3 linked regions of the Azotobacter salinestris genome follow. The protein of the gene in region 2 interacts with the protein of the main gene of each other region in a pairwise test. Links are inferred from orthologs where the notes say so. Each region holds a gene or a part of one and is shown on either strand. Other genes may lie near its edges.

The links.
Region 1: the proteins of dnaX (region 2) and GCU53_RS18100 interact in binary tests that used the Escherichia coli proteins (3 or more experiments, as listed by UniProt). The link is inferred for Azotobacter salinestris from one-to-one orthologs.
Region 3: the proteins of dnaX (region 2) and dnaQ interact in binary tests that used the Escherichia coli proteins (3 or more experiments, as listed by UniProt). The link is inferred for Azotobacter salinestris from one-to-one orthologs.

What each region holds. Positions count from the first base shown.
Region 1 is NZ_CP045302.1:3,862,070-3,867,233, forward strand. Bases 945-3,685 are described here. They hold GCU53_RS18100 (DNA polymerase III subunit chi), read right to left. Parts: upstream 2,659-3,685; coding sequence 2,230-2,658; downstream 945-2,229. Other genes in these bases: GCU53_RS18090 (valine--tRNA ligase), read right to left, coding at 945-1,748; GCU53_RS18095 (DNA polymerase III subunit chi), read right to left, coding at 1,885-2,223; GCU53_RS18105 (leucyl aminopeptidase), read right to left, coding at 2,705-3,685. In the rest of the region: more of GCU53_RS18090, read right to left, coding at 1-944; more of GCU53_RS18105, read right to left, coding at 3,686-4,195; LPS export ABC transporter permease LptF, read left to right, coding at 4,466-5,164. UniProt on the Escherichia coli protein: Part of the beta sliding clamp loading complex, which hydrolyzes ATP to load the beta clamp onto primed DNA to form the DNA replication pre-initiation complex.
Region 2 is NZ_CP045302.1:4,492,377-4,497,789, reverse strand. Bases 850-3,839 are described here. They hold dnaX (DNA polymerase III subunit gamma/tau), read right to left. Parts: upstream 3,388-3,839; coding sequence 1,312-3,387; downstream 850-1,311. Other genes in these bases: GCU53_RS21175 (YbaB/EbfC family nucleoid-associated protein), read right to left, coding at 975-1,301; recR (recombination mediator RecR), read right to left, coding at 850-859. Outside these bases: GCU53_RS21185 (cyd operon YbgE family protein), read left to right, coding at 1-168; more of recR, read right to left, coding at 260-849; GCU53_RS21165 (hypothetical protein), read left to right, coding at 4,014-4,208. UniProt on the Escherichia coli protein: Part of the beta sliding clamp loading complex, which hydrolyzes ATP to load the beta clamp onto primed DNA to form the DNA replication pre-initiation complex.
Region 3 is NZ_CP045302.1:623,605-628,822, reverse strand. Bases 1,480-4,274 are described here. They hold dnaQ (DNA polymerase III subunit epsilon), read left to right. Parts: upstream 1,480-2,408; coding sequence 2,409-3,140; downstream 3,141-4,274. Other genes in these bases: GCU53_RS02870 (arginine/lysine/ornithine decarboxylase), read left to right, coding at 3,197-4,274; rnhA (ribonuclease HI), read left to right, coding at 1,927-2,385; GCU53_RS02885 (class I SAM-dependent methyltransferase), read left to right, coding at 1,480-1,926. Outside these bases: GCU53_RS02895 (lytic transglycosylase domain-containing protein), read right to left, coding at 1-84; gloB (hydroxyacylglutathione hydrolase), read right to left, coding at 182-958; more of GCU53_RS02885, read left to right, coding at 1,165-1,479; more of GCU53_RS02870, read left to right, coding at 4,275-5,218. UniProt on the Escherichia coli protein: DNA polymerase III is a complex, multichain enzyme responsible for most of the replicative synthesis in bacteria. The epsilon subunit contain the editing function and is a proofreading 3'-5' exonuclease.

The DNA of each region.
Region 1 (5,164 bases), 630 kb from region 2 along the record:
TCGGCGAGCTTGGGCTGCATCATGCCGCTGGTGCGCTTGGCCACCAGGCTTTCCAGGTCGATGCCGTCGACGATGTCCAGCGGGTCGAGCACGTTGCCCTTGGACTTGGACATCTTGTGGCCCTGGCTGTCGCGCACCAGACCGTGGACGTAGACGGTCTTGAAGGGGATCTGCCCGGTCAGGTGCAGGGACATCATGATCATCCGGGCAACCCAGAAGAAGATGATGTCGAAGCCGGTGACCAGCACGTCGGTGGGGTGGAAGGTCTTGAGGAACTCGGTCTGCGCAGGCCAGCCCAGGGTGGAGAAGGTCCACAGGCCGGAGCTGAACCAGGTGTCCAGCACGTCCTCGTCCTGGCGCAGCGGCTCGTCGTTGCGAATCGCATACTTGCTGCGCACCTCCGCCTCGTCGCGGCCGACGTAGGCGTTGCCGGCCTCGTCGTACCAGGCCGGAATGCGGTGGCCCCACCACAGCTGGCGGCTGATGCACCAGTCCTGGATGTCGCGCATCCAGGAGAAGTACATGTTCTCGTACTGCTTGGGCACGAACTGGATGGAGCCGTCCTCCACGGCGGCGATGGCCTTCTCGGCCAGCGGCTTGGTGGAAACGTACCACTGGTCGGTCAGCCAGGGCTCGATGATGGTGCCGGAGCGGTCGCCGCGCGGTACCTTCAGCGCGTGGTCGTCGATCTTCTCCAGAAGGCCCATGCCGTCGAAGTCGGCGACCACGGCCTTGCGCGCGTCGAAGCGGTCCATGCCTGCATAGCTGTCCGGCAGGGTGGGATCGATGCGCGTGTTCGGCGTGCCGTCGATGTCGAACACCTGGGCCTGGGCCAGGACCGTGGCGTTCTTGTCGAAAATGTTGATCAGCGGCAGGTGGTGGCGCTTGCCGACCTCGTAGTCGTTGAAGTCGTGGGCCGGGGTGATCTTCACGCAGCCGGTGCCGAACTCGCGGTCGACGTACTCGTCGGCGATGATCGGGATCAGGCGGTTGACCAGGGGCAGCAGCACGTGGCGGCCGATCAGGTCCTTGTAGCGCTTGTCCTCCGGATGCACGGCGACGGCGGCATCGCCCAGCATGGTTTCCGGGCGGGTGGTGGCGACCACCAGATAGCCCTTGCCCTCGCTGGTGCGGGCATCGTCGGCCAGCGGGTAGCGCAGGTGCCAGAGGTGACCCTTCTCGTCGTGGTTCTCCACCTCCAGGTCGGAGATCGCGGTGTGCAGCTTGGTGTCCCAGTTGACCAGACGCTTGCCGCGGTAGATCAGGCCGTCATCAAAGAGGCGGACGAAGGCTTCCTTGACCGCTTCGGAAAGGCCCTCGTCCATGGTGAAGCGTTCCCGCGACCAGTCCACCGAGCTGCCCAGGCGGCGGATCTGCCGGGTGATGGTGCCGCCCGACTGCTCTTTCCATTCCCAGACCTTGTCGAGGAACTTCTCGCGGCCGAGGTCGTGGCGGCTGACGCCCTGGGCTGCCAGCTGGCGCTCCACCACCATCTGGGTGGCGATGCCGGCATGGTCGGTGCCCGGCTGCCACAGGGTGTTGCGGCCCTGCATGCGGCGGAAGCGGATCAGCGCGTCCATGATCGCATTGTTGAAGCCGTGGCCCATGTGCAGGCTGCCGGTGACGTTCGGCGGCGGGATCATGATGGTGTAGGGCTCGCCGCTGCCCTGCGGGGCGAAGTAGTTCTTCGCCTCCCATTCGGCGTACCAACGGGATTCAATGGCGTGCGGCTGGTAGGTCTTGTCCATGCGGAGGAAACCCTTGTAAGACGGCTGATCTGGGGAAAACCGGGGAGTATAAAGGCAAACCCGTACCTGTGGGCTGCAATCCCTGCAAGTCTAATGGAGTGCCGTGGCGGCCGGGTGGCGGGCCGCAGGCGAAGGCTCAGGGCTTGCGCCGGGCGAGAAGCTGGTCCAGGCGGGCCTCGAGGCGGCGTTTCAGCTCGGCCTCGATCTGTGGCACGAAGTCGTCGACGACCTCCTGCAGGATCAACTGGGCCTCGGTGCGCAGGCTCTGCTCCAGGTCTGGCGGAAGCGCGGTCGGAGGCGGCCCGGCTTCCTCCTCTGCGACGGGAACGATCTCCGAGAGTAGCGGAATGTCGTCGGCGCCGAGGGTCTCGGTGAGCAGGGGCGGCAGCGCCAGGTCCTCGTCCAGCAGGTCGCGGATCGACTGCAGATCGCTCAGCAGGTGGGTGGTGTCCGGCTTGGGTTTCAGGCTGTCCATGGCACGTCAGAGGCGAGAAAGACGGTGATCCTGCAAAGCATAGCCGCGCTCGCGGTAGAAGCGGTAATTGGCGCGCGTGGCCTGGCGTATGCCCGGTTCGCTCACCACCAGTTCGGCGATCCGCTCGAAGCGTGCGCAGCAGGGCGGCACGCTCAGGGCCAGGTTGATCAGCAGCTCGTGATGGCTGCCGGGATCGTCGCCCAGGCCGAGGGCGATCGGTGCGTCGGCATCCGCCTCGAGCATGCCGTGGGGGAGGAAGGCCTCGGCCTTGAAGCTCCACAGGCGGGCATCCAGCGCCTCGCGCTGGGGCGCGTCCTGGCAGTGCACATAGACGCGATGGCCCAGGCGCCAGGCCTTTTCCGCCAGCTTGCAGGCGAAGTTCAGGCGCGCCGCCGGATCTGCGGAGGGCAGGATATAGAAGTCGACCTGGGGCATGGAGTCCTCGGCTGTGCGGGAGCGGGCCGGCCGCTCCCGCGGTCGCTCACGGGGCGCTGCGGTCCAGCAGGAACTGGGTCAGCAGCGGAACCGGGCGGCCGGTGGCGCCCTTTTCCTTGCCGCCGCTGATCCAGGCGGTGCCGGCGATGTCCAGGTGCGCCCAGTGGTATTTCTTGGCGAAGCGCGAGAGGAAGCAGGCGGCGGTGATGGTGCCGGCCTTGGGGCCGCCGATGTTGGCCATGTCGGCGAACGGGCTGTCGAGCTGCTCCTGGTACTCCTCGAACAGCGGCAGCTGCCAGGCGCGGTCGGCGGCATGTTCGCCGGCCTTGAGGATCTGGCGGATCAGGCCGTCGTGGTTGCCCATCAGGCCCGAGGCCTGGGTGCCCAGGGCGGTGATGCAGGCGCCGGTGAGGGTGGCGACGTCGATCACCGCCTGCGGCTTGAAGCGTTCGGCGTAGGTGAGGGTGTCGCACAGCACCAGGCGGCCTTCGGCGTCGGTGTTGAGAATCTCCACGGTCTGCCCGCTCATGCTGGTGACGATGTCGCCGGGGCGGGTGGCGCCGCCGCTGGGCATGTTCTCGGCACAGGCCAGAAGGCCCACGACGTTGAGCGGCAGTCCCAGCTCGAGCAGGGCGCGGAAGGTGCCGAGCACGCTGGCGGCACCGCACATGTCGTACTTCATCTCGTCCATGCCCGAGCCCGGCTTGAGGCTGATGCCGCCGCTGTCGAAAGTGATGCCCTTGCCGACCAGCACGACCGGCTGCTCGTCCTTCCGGCCGCCCTGGTAGTTGAGCACGATCAGCCGTGGCGGCTGGTCGCTGCCCTGGGCCACGGCGAGGAAGGCGCCCATGCCGAGCTCCTTGAGCTTCTTCTCGTCGAGCACTTCGACCTTCAGGGTGCCGTAGGCCTTGGCCAGCGCCTTGGCTTCATCGGCCAGGGAGGTCGGATGGCAGAGGTTCGGCGGCAGGTTGCCGAGGTCGCGGGTCAGGGCCAGGCCGTTGACGATCGCCTGGGCGTGGCTCGCGGCGCGCTCCATGTCGGCCTGGCTGGCCTTGTCGCAGACCAGGACCAGCTTCTTCAGGGACGGCGCGCTGGCCTTCTCGCTCTTGAAGCGATCGAACACGTAGGTGGCGTCGAGCAGGGTCTCGGCCAGCAGGCGGGCCTTGCCGTAGGTGTCGCGCCCCTTGACGTGGAGTTCGCCCAGGGTCAGGGCGGCGTCGCTGCCGCCGAGGCCCTTCAGCACCCCGTAGGCGGCGGCGACGATCTTGCGGAACTGGCGGTCGCTCAGCTCGCTCTCCTTGCCTGCGCCGACCAGCAGCACGCGTTCGGCCTTGAGGTTCGGCAGTTGGTGCAGCAGCAGGGTCTGTCCGGCCTTGCCGGCGAGGTCGCCGCGCTTGAGGGCGGCCGACAGGGCGCCGTCGGTGGCCTGGTCGATGGCCTTGGCGGTGGCGCCCAGTTTGCGGCCTTCGCCGACGGCAACCACCAGCGTTGCAGTTTTCAGGGTTTGCGGGCTGGCACTTTTGACAACGAGTTGCATGGCGTGATGTCCCCAAGACAAAGGGTCTGGTTTGCAGGATAATGCCGGTCTTTTTTGTGGCGCGTTGCGGGCCGCTGGGAGTGCTGCGTTCGGCCATCGGTGCGGGATCGGGTTGGCATCCTTTCACGTCAGGGACACTGCACAACCTTGCCTGGTCTTGCCCCGTCCGGCCCGCGTGGCCTCTTCGACGGCCCGTGGGGCGGTGGGTCGGCAACGAGACGGCTAGTTTGAGCACAGCCGCCTGAGCCTGACAACCCTGGAGTGTCTGGTTTGATCATCCCTCGCTATCTTTCCCGTGAGCTGCTGATGACGCTGAGCGCGGTCAGTGCCGTGCTGCTGGCGATCATCATGAGTGGCCGCTTCATCAAGTATCTGGCGCAGGCCGCCCAGGGTCTGCTCGACCCGGGCGTGTTGCTGCAGATCATGCTTTACCGGATGCCCAGCTTCCTTGAGCTGATCCTGCCGCTGGGGCTGTTTCTCGGCATCCTGCTGGCCTACGGCCGACTGTATCTCGACAGCGAAATGACCGTGCTGGCGGCGACCGGCATGAGCCCGCAGCGCCTGGTCGCCTATACCCTGGTGCCGGCCATTCCGGTCGCCGCACTGGTTGCCTGGATGAGCCTGGGGCTGGCGCCCCAGGGGATACGCATGGTCGAGCAACTGCTCAACGAGCAGAAGGCTCTGACTGAGTTCGACACCCTGGTACCGGGCCGCTTCCAGACCATGAAGGATGGCTCGCGGGTGACCTATGTCGAGGATCTGACCGACGATCGCACCGAACTCTCCAGCGTGTTCATCAGCGAGAAGCGGATGTCCCGCGACGGCGGGAAGGAGCGCGGCATCGCCGTGCTGGTGGCGGAGGGCGGTCGCCAGGAGGTGCAGGCGGACGGTAGCCGCTATCTGATCCTGCAGAACGGCTATCGCTATGACGGCAATCCTGGCGAGGCCGACTACCGGGTGATCCGCTAC
Region 2 (5,413 bases):
AGCCACAGCATGCTGATGCTGGTAATGCTGGGGATCTCCAGCGGCTTCATTCACGGTGTCGGCTTCGATCCGCGCGGCCTGGTCTGGCGCATCCTGTTCCACCCCGTGGGTGGCTGGGTGCTGATGGGGTTGGGTTACGCGATTCTGTACCAGGTGCAGATGGGTTGATGCCCTGCCAGGAAGGCCCCGCGAGGGGCCTTTCGCTTTTCCCCTTCCCCCGTCCTCTCCTGCCATCGAATCACTCGGCGCACAACCAGGCTCACAGGCTGATCGGCTTGCGTCCGGCCAGAGCGTGACTCAGAGTGCCGCCATCCACCAGTTCCAGCTCGCCGCCCAGCGGCACGCCATGGGCGATGCGGGAAACCATGACACCTCCGGACGCCAGCATCTGGGCGATATAATGGGCCGTGGCCTCGCCCTCCACCGTCGGGTTGGTGGCGATGATCACCTCTGCGAAGACTCCCAGCTCGATCCGCATCAACAGCTCGGGAATACCGATGGCTTCCGGACCGAGACCATCCAGGGGAGACAGATGCCCCTTGAGCACGAAGTAGCGGCCCCGATAACCGGTCTGCTCGATGGCGAACACGTCCATCGGTCCCTGCACCACACAGAGCAGGGAATCGTCGCGATGCGGATCGGCGCATTGCGGGCAGAGTTCGTCCTCGCTCAGGGTACGGCACTGTCGGCAGTGACCGACACGCTCGAGCGCCTGGGTGAGCGTCTGGGCCAGACGCACGCCGCCACTGCGATCGCGCTCGAGCAGATGCAGGGCCATGCGCTGGGCGGTTTTCTGCCCCACACCGGGAAGGATGCGCAGGGCGTCGATGAGTTGTCGGATCAGCGGACTGAAGCTCATGGGCGAACGGACCGGAGGGCAGGACAGCAGGATAGATCGCACGCAAGAACGGCGACCAGTCGGCACCCTCCCCCGCAAGCGGGAGGGGCCGGCGCGGGAAAAACCCGGGAAATGCTTAGAGCGGCATCTTGAAGCCGGGCGGCAAGCCCATGCCGGCGGTCATCCCGGCCATCTTTTCCTGATTGTTCTGCTCGATCTTGCGTACCGCATCGTTGACGGCAGCGGCGATCAGGTCCTCGAGAACCTCCTTGTCCTCCTGCATCAGGCTATCGTCCAGGGTTACGCGCCGGACATCGTGACGCCCCGTCATCACCACGCTCACCAGGCCGGCCCCGGACTGACCGGTCACCTCGGCGTTGGCCAGCTCTTCCTGCATCTTCTGCATCTTTTCCTGCATCAGCTGGGCCTGCTTCATCAGGCCGGCCATGCCACCTTTCATCATGGGAATCACCTCAGGTATTCAGGGGTTCGATGGTGCCGTCGCGGATCACCGCGGCGAACTGTTGAATCAACTGCCGGATCAGGGGATCGTCCTGAATGGACGCCTCGGCCTGGCGCTGGCGCTCGGCCCTTCGCCGTGCCGCCGCCTGGGCTGGAGTTTCCTGCTCCGGCTTGCGCAATTCGATGTCCAGCTTGAGCGTACGCCCATGATGCTGGTTCAAAGCCTCGTTCAGGCGCCGCTGCTGGGTACTGTTGAACAGTGCGGCCTGCGCCGGATCCAGATGCAGCACCCAATGGTCGCCTTCGGCCTTCACCAGGGTACAGTTGGCTGCGATGTTGGCTGTCATGCCGGCCAGTCTCAGGCGCTGGAAAAGTTCGAGCCATTCGGCCGCAAGGCCGGTGGCCGGCGCTACCGCGGGCTCGGCTTCGGGCTCCGGCTTCGCCGGAAGCGGCTCCTCGACGGGAAAGGCATCGAGGTAGGCGTAGGCCTCGACATCCACCTCCTCGGCATCCACTTCATAATAGTCATCGTCCGCCGGAGGAGGCTCTTCCCCCGTGACCGGCGCAGGCATCCTTTCCGGCGCGCGATCGGCGGCAGGAGCCGTTGACCTCTCGCACGCCAAGGAGGCTCGAGCCGGCGGACTCGGCTGATCCGATACGGCACTTTCGGGAGCCCTCTCCGTTTTCTCCGCCACAGGCGCAGTGGCCATGCCACCGACCAGCATCGCAGCCGACTTCGAGACGAGAGCGCCGGCAGCCTGCGAAGGCTCCTCCCATGGCAGATCGGGAGCTCCGGCAGGCAACCTTGGCTCTGGCGGCGATACAGGCTCGATCGGTTCGGCAAACGCCGGAGCAGCCATGGCCGAACTTTCGCCCGATACAGCCGCGGAGACGGCAGGCGACTGTGCAGAGTCAGTCTCTGCCACAGGATCGGATGGGGAATCAGCCGTGGCCGAGCGGATTCCCTGATCCTTTAGCGGCCTGCCGGGCGCTCCGCCGACATCCGCCGGACGGAACGCCAGCATGCGCAGCAGCACCATCTCGAAACCACCGCGCGGGTCCGGCGCCAGCGGCAGATCGCGACGGCCGATCAGGCCCATCTGGTAATAGAATTGCACATCTTCGGCCGGCAGCGCCTGGGCGAGGGCCAGCACCCGCTCGCGGTCGCCCTGGCCGTTGTCCACCGCCTCCGGCAGCGCCTGGGCAATGGCCACCCGATGCAGCACGTTGAGCAGCTCCGCCAGCACACCGCTCCAGTCCGGCCCCTGCTCGGCCAACTGGCGCACCGCTTCGAGCATGGCCCGGGCATCGCCCTCCAGCAGCGCCTGCAGCACACCATAGACCTGACCGTGATCGAGGGTTCCGAGCATGGCTCGCACATCGGCGGCGAGCACCCTGCCCTCGCCGAAGGCGATGGCCTGATCGGTCAGGCTCATGGCATCGCGCATCGAACCGTCGGCAGCACGACCGAGCAACCAGAGGGCATCCGACTCGAAGGGAATGCCTTCCGCGCCAAGCACGTGGGTCAGGTGCTCGACCACCCGCTCTGGCGGCATACTCTTCAGAGCGAACTGCAGACAGCGAGACAGGATGGTGACAGGCAGCTTCTGCGGATCGGTGGTCGCCAGCAGGAACTTGACGTGAGGCGGTGGCTCCTCGAGGGTCTTCAGCAGCGCGTTGAACGAGTGGCTGGAAAGCATGTGCACTTCGTCGATCAGGTAGACCTTGAAGCGTCCACGGCTTGGCGCGTACTGCACGTTGTCGAGCAGCTCGCGGGTGTCCTCCACCTTGGTGCGGCTGGCAGCATCGACCTCGATGAGATCGACGAAACGCCCCTCGTCGATTTCACGGCAGACCGAACATTGTCCGCAGGGGATAGAGCTGATGCCGGTCTCGCAATTCAGGCACTTGGCGATGATCCGCGCGATCGTGGTCTTGCCCACCCCGCGGGTGCCGGTGAACAGATAGGCATGGTGCAGGCGCTGACTGTCGAGGGCATTGATCAGTGCCTTGAGCACATGGGTCTGGCCGACCATTTCTCGGAACGAGCGGGGACGCCATTTACGTGCAAGAACCTGATAACTCATCGATACCATCGCAGCTGAACAAGCGGAGAGCGGCAATGCTAGCGGAGCAGAATGCAAATTGCATCCGCCCTGCAGGCACACCAGCCAGGACTCGGGGCAAGCCCAAGGCGCATCTCGGCCTTGCCTGAAATGCTTGGACTTGTGAAAGGACGCAAACCGACCCGAGGCTTTATCGCGGCGCGATCAGGCGCAATCTCGAGCATCGCCCGAGCCCGGAAGAGGTGCATCGGCAAGTGCCGAGCAGCCATCTGTCTACCCACATGTCTCATATGTGGAGCACCCATGTCCACCGAGACACTCGACTGTTTCAAATATGAAACACCCCTGCCCGAGGCCACCTCACCCCAAGTGCAAAGCCGCAGCCCAGGTAGCGTCATAGAGCGATCGGTGCGGGAAGGCAGGCAGTTGGAAGGATTATTGCTTCAAACAGGTAAACGCCGCTGCCTCTGGAGGTAAATGCCATGGGTATTCAATGGGCTTTCTGGTCAATCGTTTTTCTGGTGTCCATTGTCGGCGTGATCTGGCAGGGCACATACAAGGGCCGCTAGCTCGGAATCGGCCAATGCGCTCCTGGTAGCTGTCCCGGGTCTGCACCCCGACTCGCTGCCAGAGCGGAGCTTTCGATCATGAAGGCAGCCACCCAGCTCTTTATATTTCGCGGAAAGGATGGAAGCTTCACCGACCCGACATCATCTGGCTGTATCAATGCCAGCCCACCTCCCCGGCAGCCTCCTTTTCCGCCTGAAAACGGCAACTTGTTAGCAGAATTCCCTGTTTCCCGATATGAACTTCAACTCGATGGGCAGGGTCTGGTTTTCTAGTAGGTGCGTGCTTTGTTCTTTGCTCGATCTGCTCCAGCCCTCTTCGGAGGGCTTTTTTATGGTTCTTCGCAGAGTCCTGGGGAAGCGAGGATTGACAGTCAGGGAAGCAGGTAAATTGGCAGCCGCCAAACTCACCAACCGCTGCCCCCTGCTGTCTCCGGAAAACCCGGGGCGGTTCACTGATGCCAGATGGCCAGCCAGAGGCTTTTGCGCAGGCTTATATCAGCAATTGACTGTCTCCAAACGTTTTCTTTGCACGTGACAGTTGTAAATTGCGAGTAAGCCAGTAGAATTATCCGACCCACCGAGCTGGTGGGTTTCGTTATGGTGGTCCTGCCGGTCCCCCCGCAACGAGCAGCCGTGAACCCGGTCAGGCCCGGAAGGGAGCAGCCGTAGCGGTGACCTTGTGTGCCGGGGTGTGGCTGGTGGGGCCATCTCCAATCTCTAATTCGTTGATTTTCTAAAGAATTTTCTGCCAGAAGCCCAGAGTGTGACAGCGTTTAGGTACACCAAAGTGATGTATCTTCGTTAGGCTGTATCGTGCTCGTTTTCTTTCCAAGCCCCTCTGAACCGTCCCGGCTTTCCCGGAGGCTCCAACTCTTGAGAGGATGGAGCCATGAAGACAGCAACGAAGTATTCCCCGGAAGTCCGCGAGCGAGCGGTTCGTTTGGTGCTGGAGCATCAAGACGGACATGACTTGGAGTGGGCGGCGATCTGCTCAATTGCAGCCAAGATTGGTTGTACGGCCGAAACGCTGCGCCGCTGGGTGCGCTCAGGCTGAGCGCGGCAATGGCAAAGCGCGAAGGCCAGACCATCAGCGAACGCGAGCGGATCAAGGCACCGGAACGTGAGGTGCGTGAGCTGCGCCAGGCCAACGAGATCTTGCACAAGGCGTCGGCGTATTTTTTTGCCCAGGCGGAGTTCGACCGCCGCTTCAAGCCATGAAAGCATTCATCGACGAGCATCGTGCGGTTTATGGAGTCGAGCTGATCTGCCGGGTACTGCCGATCGCTCCATCGACCTACTACACCCATGCGCGTTGCCAGGCTGCCCCCGAGCGGCGTTCCCCGCGAGCACAGCGTGACGAGGTGCTGAGCGGGCATATCCAACGGATCTGGGAGGAGAATTTCCAGGCCTATGGCGTGCGCAAGGTCTGGCGGCAGCTCCAGCGCGAAGGCGTAGTGGCGGCCCGCTGCACGGTGGAA
Region 3 (5,218 bases), 3.9 Mb from region 2 along the record:
TGTGGCCAGGAAAATGACGATAAATGGAGTGCGCCGCGCCAATATGCCCGGGGCAACATCCTTGTTGAAGGGTAAGTTTGACATGGGCGGAAAGGGGTCCGGGCAAAAAAGTGGGCCGATTCTAGGAAGCGCCCCGAAGAGGGGTCAACCCGTCGGGGACTTTCAAACTGTAGGCCGCTGCCTAGAAATTGTCCTTCCATGCCCGCAACTCGGCGAAAACTTGATCTGGGTCAATGGATGCCCGGCCACTGCGGCGGGCCATTTTTTCTTTAATGGAGGTTTCCCCGGTGCGCAGAAAGGGGTTGGTATCCCGCTCTAGGGCCAGGTTCGACGGCAGACTGCTTCGTCCCGCAGCGCGCCAGGCGCTCACCTCGGCCAGGCGCCGGGCGATGGCAGGGTTTTCCGGCTCCACCGCCTGGGCGAAGCGCAGATTGCTCAGGGTGTATTCATGGGTGCAGTACACCAGGGTCGCCTCGGGCAACCCGGCCAGACGGTTCAGCGATCGATGCATCTGGCTCGGCGTGCCCTCGAAGAGACGTCCGCAGCCGGCGGCGAACAGGGTGTCGCCGCAGAACAGCCAGGGCTGCACGGCAGCATGGAAATAGGCGATGTGGCTGCGAGTATGGCCCGGCACCTCGAAAACCCTGAAGGTACAGCCGAGGACGTCGACGGTTTCGCCGTCGCGAAGCGTGAGATCCACTGCCGGAATACGCTCGTCGTCGGGGCCCAGCACCCGAGCCCCGGTCGCCTGCTTGAGGGGTTCCACGCCGCTGATGTGGTCGGCGTGATGGTGGGTGATCAGGATATCGGCGAGTTGCCAGCCGGGGTTCGCGTCCAGCCAGGCGAGCACCGGGACGGCATCGCCGGGGTCGACCACGGCGATGCGCCGGGTGGCCGGATCCTCTAGCAGCCAGATGTAGTTGTCCTGGAAGGCGGGGAGTGCGTCGATCCGTACCATGCTGTATTCGCGGGCGTCCCGGATCCTGGGCGGGCCGGGCGCTTCCGCGTTCTCCTGTCGAGTCTGTTCATCGAGAGTTGAAGGGGTTGCGGCCGCCCCTCAAGGATGGCGGCAGCGCTCGCCGGGGGCGTGTTGACGCTGGCGATCGCTAAACTTAAAAGAGTTCGTCCCATCTTAGACCGAGCGTCCGCACACAGGGAGCCTTCATGACCGACCAACCCTTCGCCAACGCCGATCCCCGGTGGCTGTCACTGATGAGCGATGCCCGCGACTGGTTCTCCACGCCTCTGGGGCAGCAGATGCTGCAGGAGGAGCGGCGTCTGCTCAAGGAGGAACTGGCGCGCTTCTTCGGCGGCTACCTGGTGCATTACGGTCCGCCGGGCGAGTTCGAGGGAGCCGGGCAGATCCGCTGCTGCGTGCGTCTGGGCGCACCCTTGCCGGGGGTGCAGATCGTCTGCGAGGAGCACGCCTGGCCACTGGCCGAGCATGCCGCCGACGTGGTGGTGCTGCAGCACGCGCTGGATTTCAGCCTGTCGCCCCATGCGTTGCTGCGCGAGGCGGCGCGCAGCGTTCGTCCCGGCGGTCACCTGCTCGTGGTCGGCATCAATCCGCGCAGCCTCTGGGGGCTGCGTCGCCATTTCGCCGGCGATGTGTTGCGCCAGGCCCGCTGCATCGGTTCCAGTCGGGTTGGCGACTGGCTGGCGCTGCTCGGCTTCGCGCTGGAGAAACGCCGCTTCGGGTGTTATCGTCCGCCGCTTTCATCCTGCGTCTGGCAATCCCGCACCGCGCGTCTGGAGTCCTGGGGCGAGTCCTGGCAGATGCCGGGCGGCGGCTTCTACCTGCTGGTGGTGCGCAAGCTGGTGGTCGGCCTGCGGCCGCTGCCGCAGAGTCGCCGGGAGCCCATCGGCAAGCTGCTGCCGCTGCCGGTGGTCAAGGTCAGCCGGCGCGCGTCGAAACATGGGGCTTGAGTGAGCGACAAGGTCGAAATCTATACCGACGGTGCCTGCAAGGGTAACCCCGGTCCCGGGGGATGGGGCGCATTGCTGGTCTGCCGGGGCGTCGAGCGCGAGCTCTGGGGGGGCGAGGCGGAAACCACCAACAACCGCATGGAGCTGACCGCGGCCATCCGCGCGCTGGCCGAGCTCAAGCGACCCTGCGAAGTGCATCTGACCACCGACTCCGAGTACGTGATGCGCGGAATTCAGGAATGGCTGCCGAACTGGAAGAGGCGCGGCTGGAAGACCGCCGCGCGCCAGCCGGTGAAGAACGCCGACCTCTGGCAGCAGCTCGACGAGCAGGTCGGTCGCCATCAGGTCAGCTGGAGCTGGGTGCGCGGCCATACCGGCCATCCCGGCAACGAGCGAGCCGACCTGCTGGCCAACCGCGGCGTCGCCGCCGCCCGCGCACAACAGAAGCACAGCCTCTAGACCCCTTTCGGAGATATCGATAGATGCGCAGTGTCGTACTGGATACCGAAACCACCGGCATGCCGGTGACCGAAGGCCACCGGATCATCGAGATCGGTTGTGTCGAGCTGCTCGGCCGGCGTCTCACCGGGCGGCATTTCCACGTCTATCTGCAGCCAGACCGCGCGGTGGACGAGGGCGCCATCGCAGTACATGGCATCACCAACGAATTTCTTGCCGACAAGCCGCGTTTTGCCGATATCGCCGAGGAGTTCTTCGAGTTCATCAAGGGCGCCCAGCTGATCATCCACAACGCGGCGTTCGATATCGGCTTCATCGAGAATGAGTTCGTCCGGCTGGGACAGGCCGAGCGCGCCGAGATCGGCGCCCACTGCAAGGTGCTCGACACCCTGCTGATGGCCCGCGAGCGCCATCCCGGCCAGCGCAACAGCCTCGACGCCCTGTGCAAGCGCTACGACGTCGACAATTCCAACCGCGACCTGCACGGCGCGCTGCTCGACGCCGAGATCCTCGCCGACGTCTGGCTGGCCATGACTGGCGGGCAGACGCACTTGTCGCTGTCCGGCGAGGGCGGCGAGGGCGGTCGCGCCCAGTCGTCGGCGATCCGCCGGCTGCCGCAGGACCGTCAGCGCACCCGGGTGATCCGCGCCAGCGAGCCGGAGCTGGCCGCCCATGCCGAGCGGCTGGCGGCGATCGAGAAGGCCGCCGGCAGTCCGGCGCTGTGGATTCAGATGGAGCAGGCGCAGCAGCAGTAGCCGGGGGGGCGGCGCTCTGGCTTATCCTGAGGGAAATCTCCCCCAGGACATGGATCGTGTACAAAGACCTCGATTTTCCGATTCTCATCGTCCATCGCGACATCAAGGCCGACAGCGTCGCCGGCGAACGCGTGCGGGCGATCGCCCGAGAGCTGGAGCAGAGCGGCTTCAGCATCCTTTCCACCGCCAGCTCCAGCGAAGGGCGCATCGTCGCCTCGACCCACCACGGCCTGGCCTGCGTCCTGGTCGCCGCCGAGGGGGCAGGGGAAAACCAGCGCCTGCTGCAGGACATGCTCGAGCTGATCCGTCTCGCCCGCTCCCGGGCCCCGCAACTGCCGATCTTCGCCCTCGGCGAGCAGGTCACTATCGAGAACGCACCGGCCGAGGCGATGGCCGATCTCAACCAGCTGCGCGGCATCCTCTATCTGTTCGAGGACACCGTGCCCTTCCTGGCCCGCCAGGTGGCCCGCGCCGCCCGCAGCTACCTGGCCGGCCTGCTGCCGCCGTTCTTCAGCGCACTGGTCGAGCACACCCTGCAGTCCAACTACTCCTGGCACACGCCCGGCCACGGCGGCGGCGTGGCCTATCGCAAGAGCCCGGTGGGCCAGGCCTTCCACCAATTCTTCGGCGAGAACACCCTGCGCTCCGACCTCTCGGTGTCGGTGCCGGAGCTCGGCTCGCTGCTCGACCACACCGGCCCTCTGGCTGCCGCGGAGGCACGAGCAGCCCGCAATTTCGGCGCCGATCACACCTTTTTCGTAATCAACGGCACCTCGACCGCCAACAAGATCGTCTGGCATTCCATGGTCGCCCGCGACGACCTGGTGCTGGTCGACCGCAACTGTCACAAGTCGATCGTCCACGCCATCGTCATGACCGGAGCGATCCCCCTCTATCTGGTGCCGGAGCGCAACGAACTGGGCATCATCGGGCCGATTCCGCTCGGTGAGTTCAGCCGCGAGTCGATCGCCGCGAAGATTGCCGCCAACCCGTTGGCGCGCGGGCGTGAATCCCGTGTGAAGCTCGCGGTGGTGACCAATTCCACCTACGACGGCCTCTGCTACAACGCCGAGCTGATCAAGCAGACCCTGGGCGCTAGCGTCGAGGTGCTGCACTTCGATGAGGCCTGGTTCGCCTATGCCGCCTTCCACGAATTCTATGTGGGGCGCTACGGTATGGGGACCACGCGCGCTCCGGACAGTCCGCTGGTGTTCAGCACCCACTCCACCCACAAGCTGCTGGCGGCCTTCAGCCAGGCCTCGATGATCCACGTGCAGGACGGCGGCCGCCGCCAGCTGGACCGCGACCGCTTCAACGAAGCCTTCATGATGCACATCTCCACTTCGCCGCAATACGGCATCCTGGCTTCGCTGGACGTCGCCTCGGCGATGATGGAGGGGCCGGCCGGCCGCTCGCTGATCCAGGAGACCTTCGACGAGGCGCTCAGCTTCCGGCGCGCCCTGGCGAACCTGCGCAAGAGCCTGGCGCCGGACGACTGGTGGTTCGATATCTGGCAGCCGCCGCTCGGTGCGACCGGGGAGCAGGGGGCCGCTGCCGACTGGCTGCTGACCCCGGCGGCCGACTGGCACGGCTTCGATGCCCTGCCCGAGGACTATGTGCTGCTCGATCCGATCAAGGTCACCCTGGTGACCCCGGGGTTGAGTGTCGGCGGGCAGCCGGCCGGTCAGGGCATTCCGGCGGTGGTGGTGGGCCGCTTCCTCTGGGAGCGTGGCCTGGTGGTGGAAAAGACCGGCCTGTATTCCTTCCTGGTGCTGTTCTCCATGGGCATCACCAAGGGCAAGTGGAGCACCCTGCTGACCGAACTGCTGGAGTTCAAGCGCTGCTACGACGCCAACCTGCCGCTGGAGCAGGTGCTGCCGTCCATCGCCCAGGCCGGCGGTGCCCGCTATGCCGGCATGGGGCTGCGCGACCTGTGCGACCAGTTGCACGACTTCAACCGGCAAAGCGCCCGGGCCAAGGCGCTCAAGCACATGTACAGCCTGCTGCCGGAAATTGCCCTCAAGCCAGCGGACGCCTACGACAAGCTGGTGCGCGGCGAGGTCGAGGCGGTACCGATC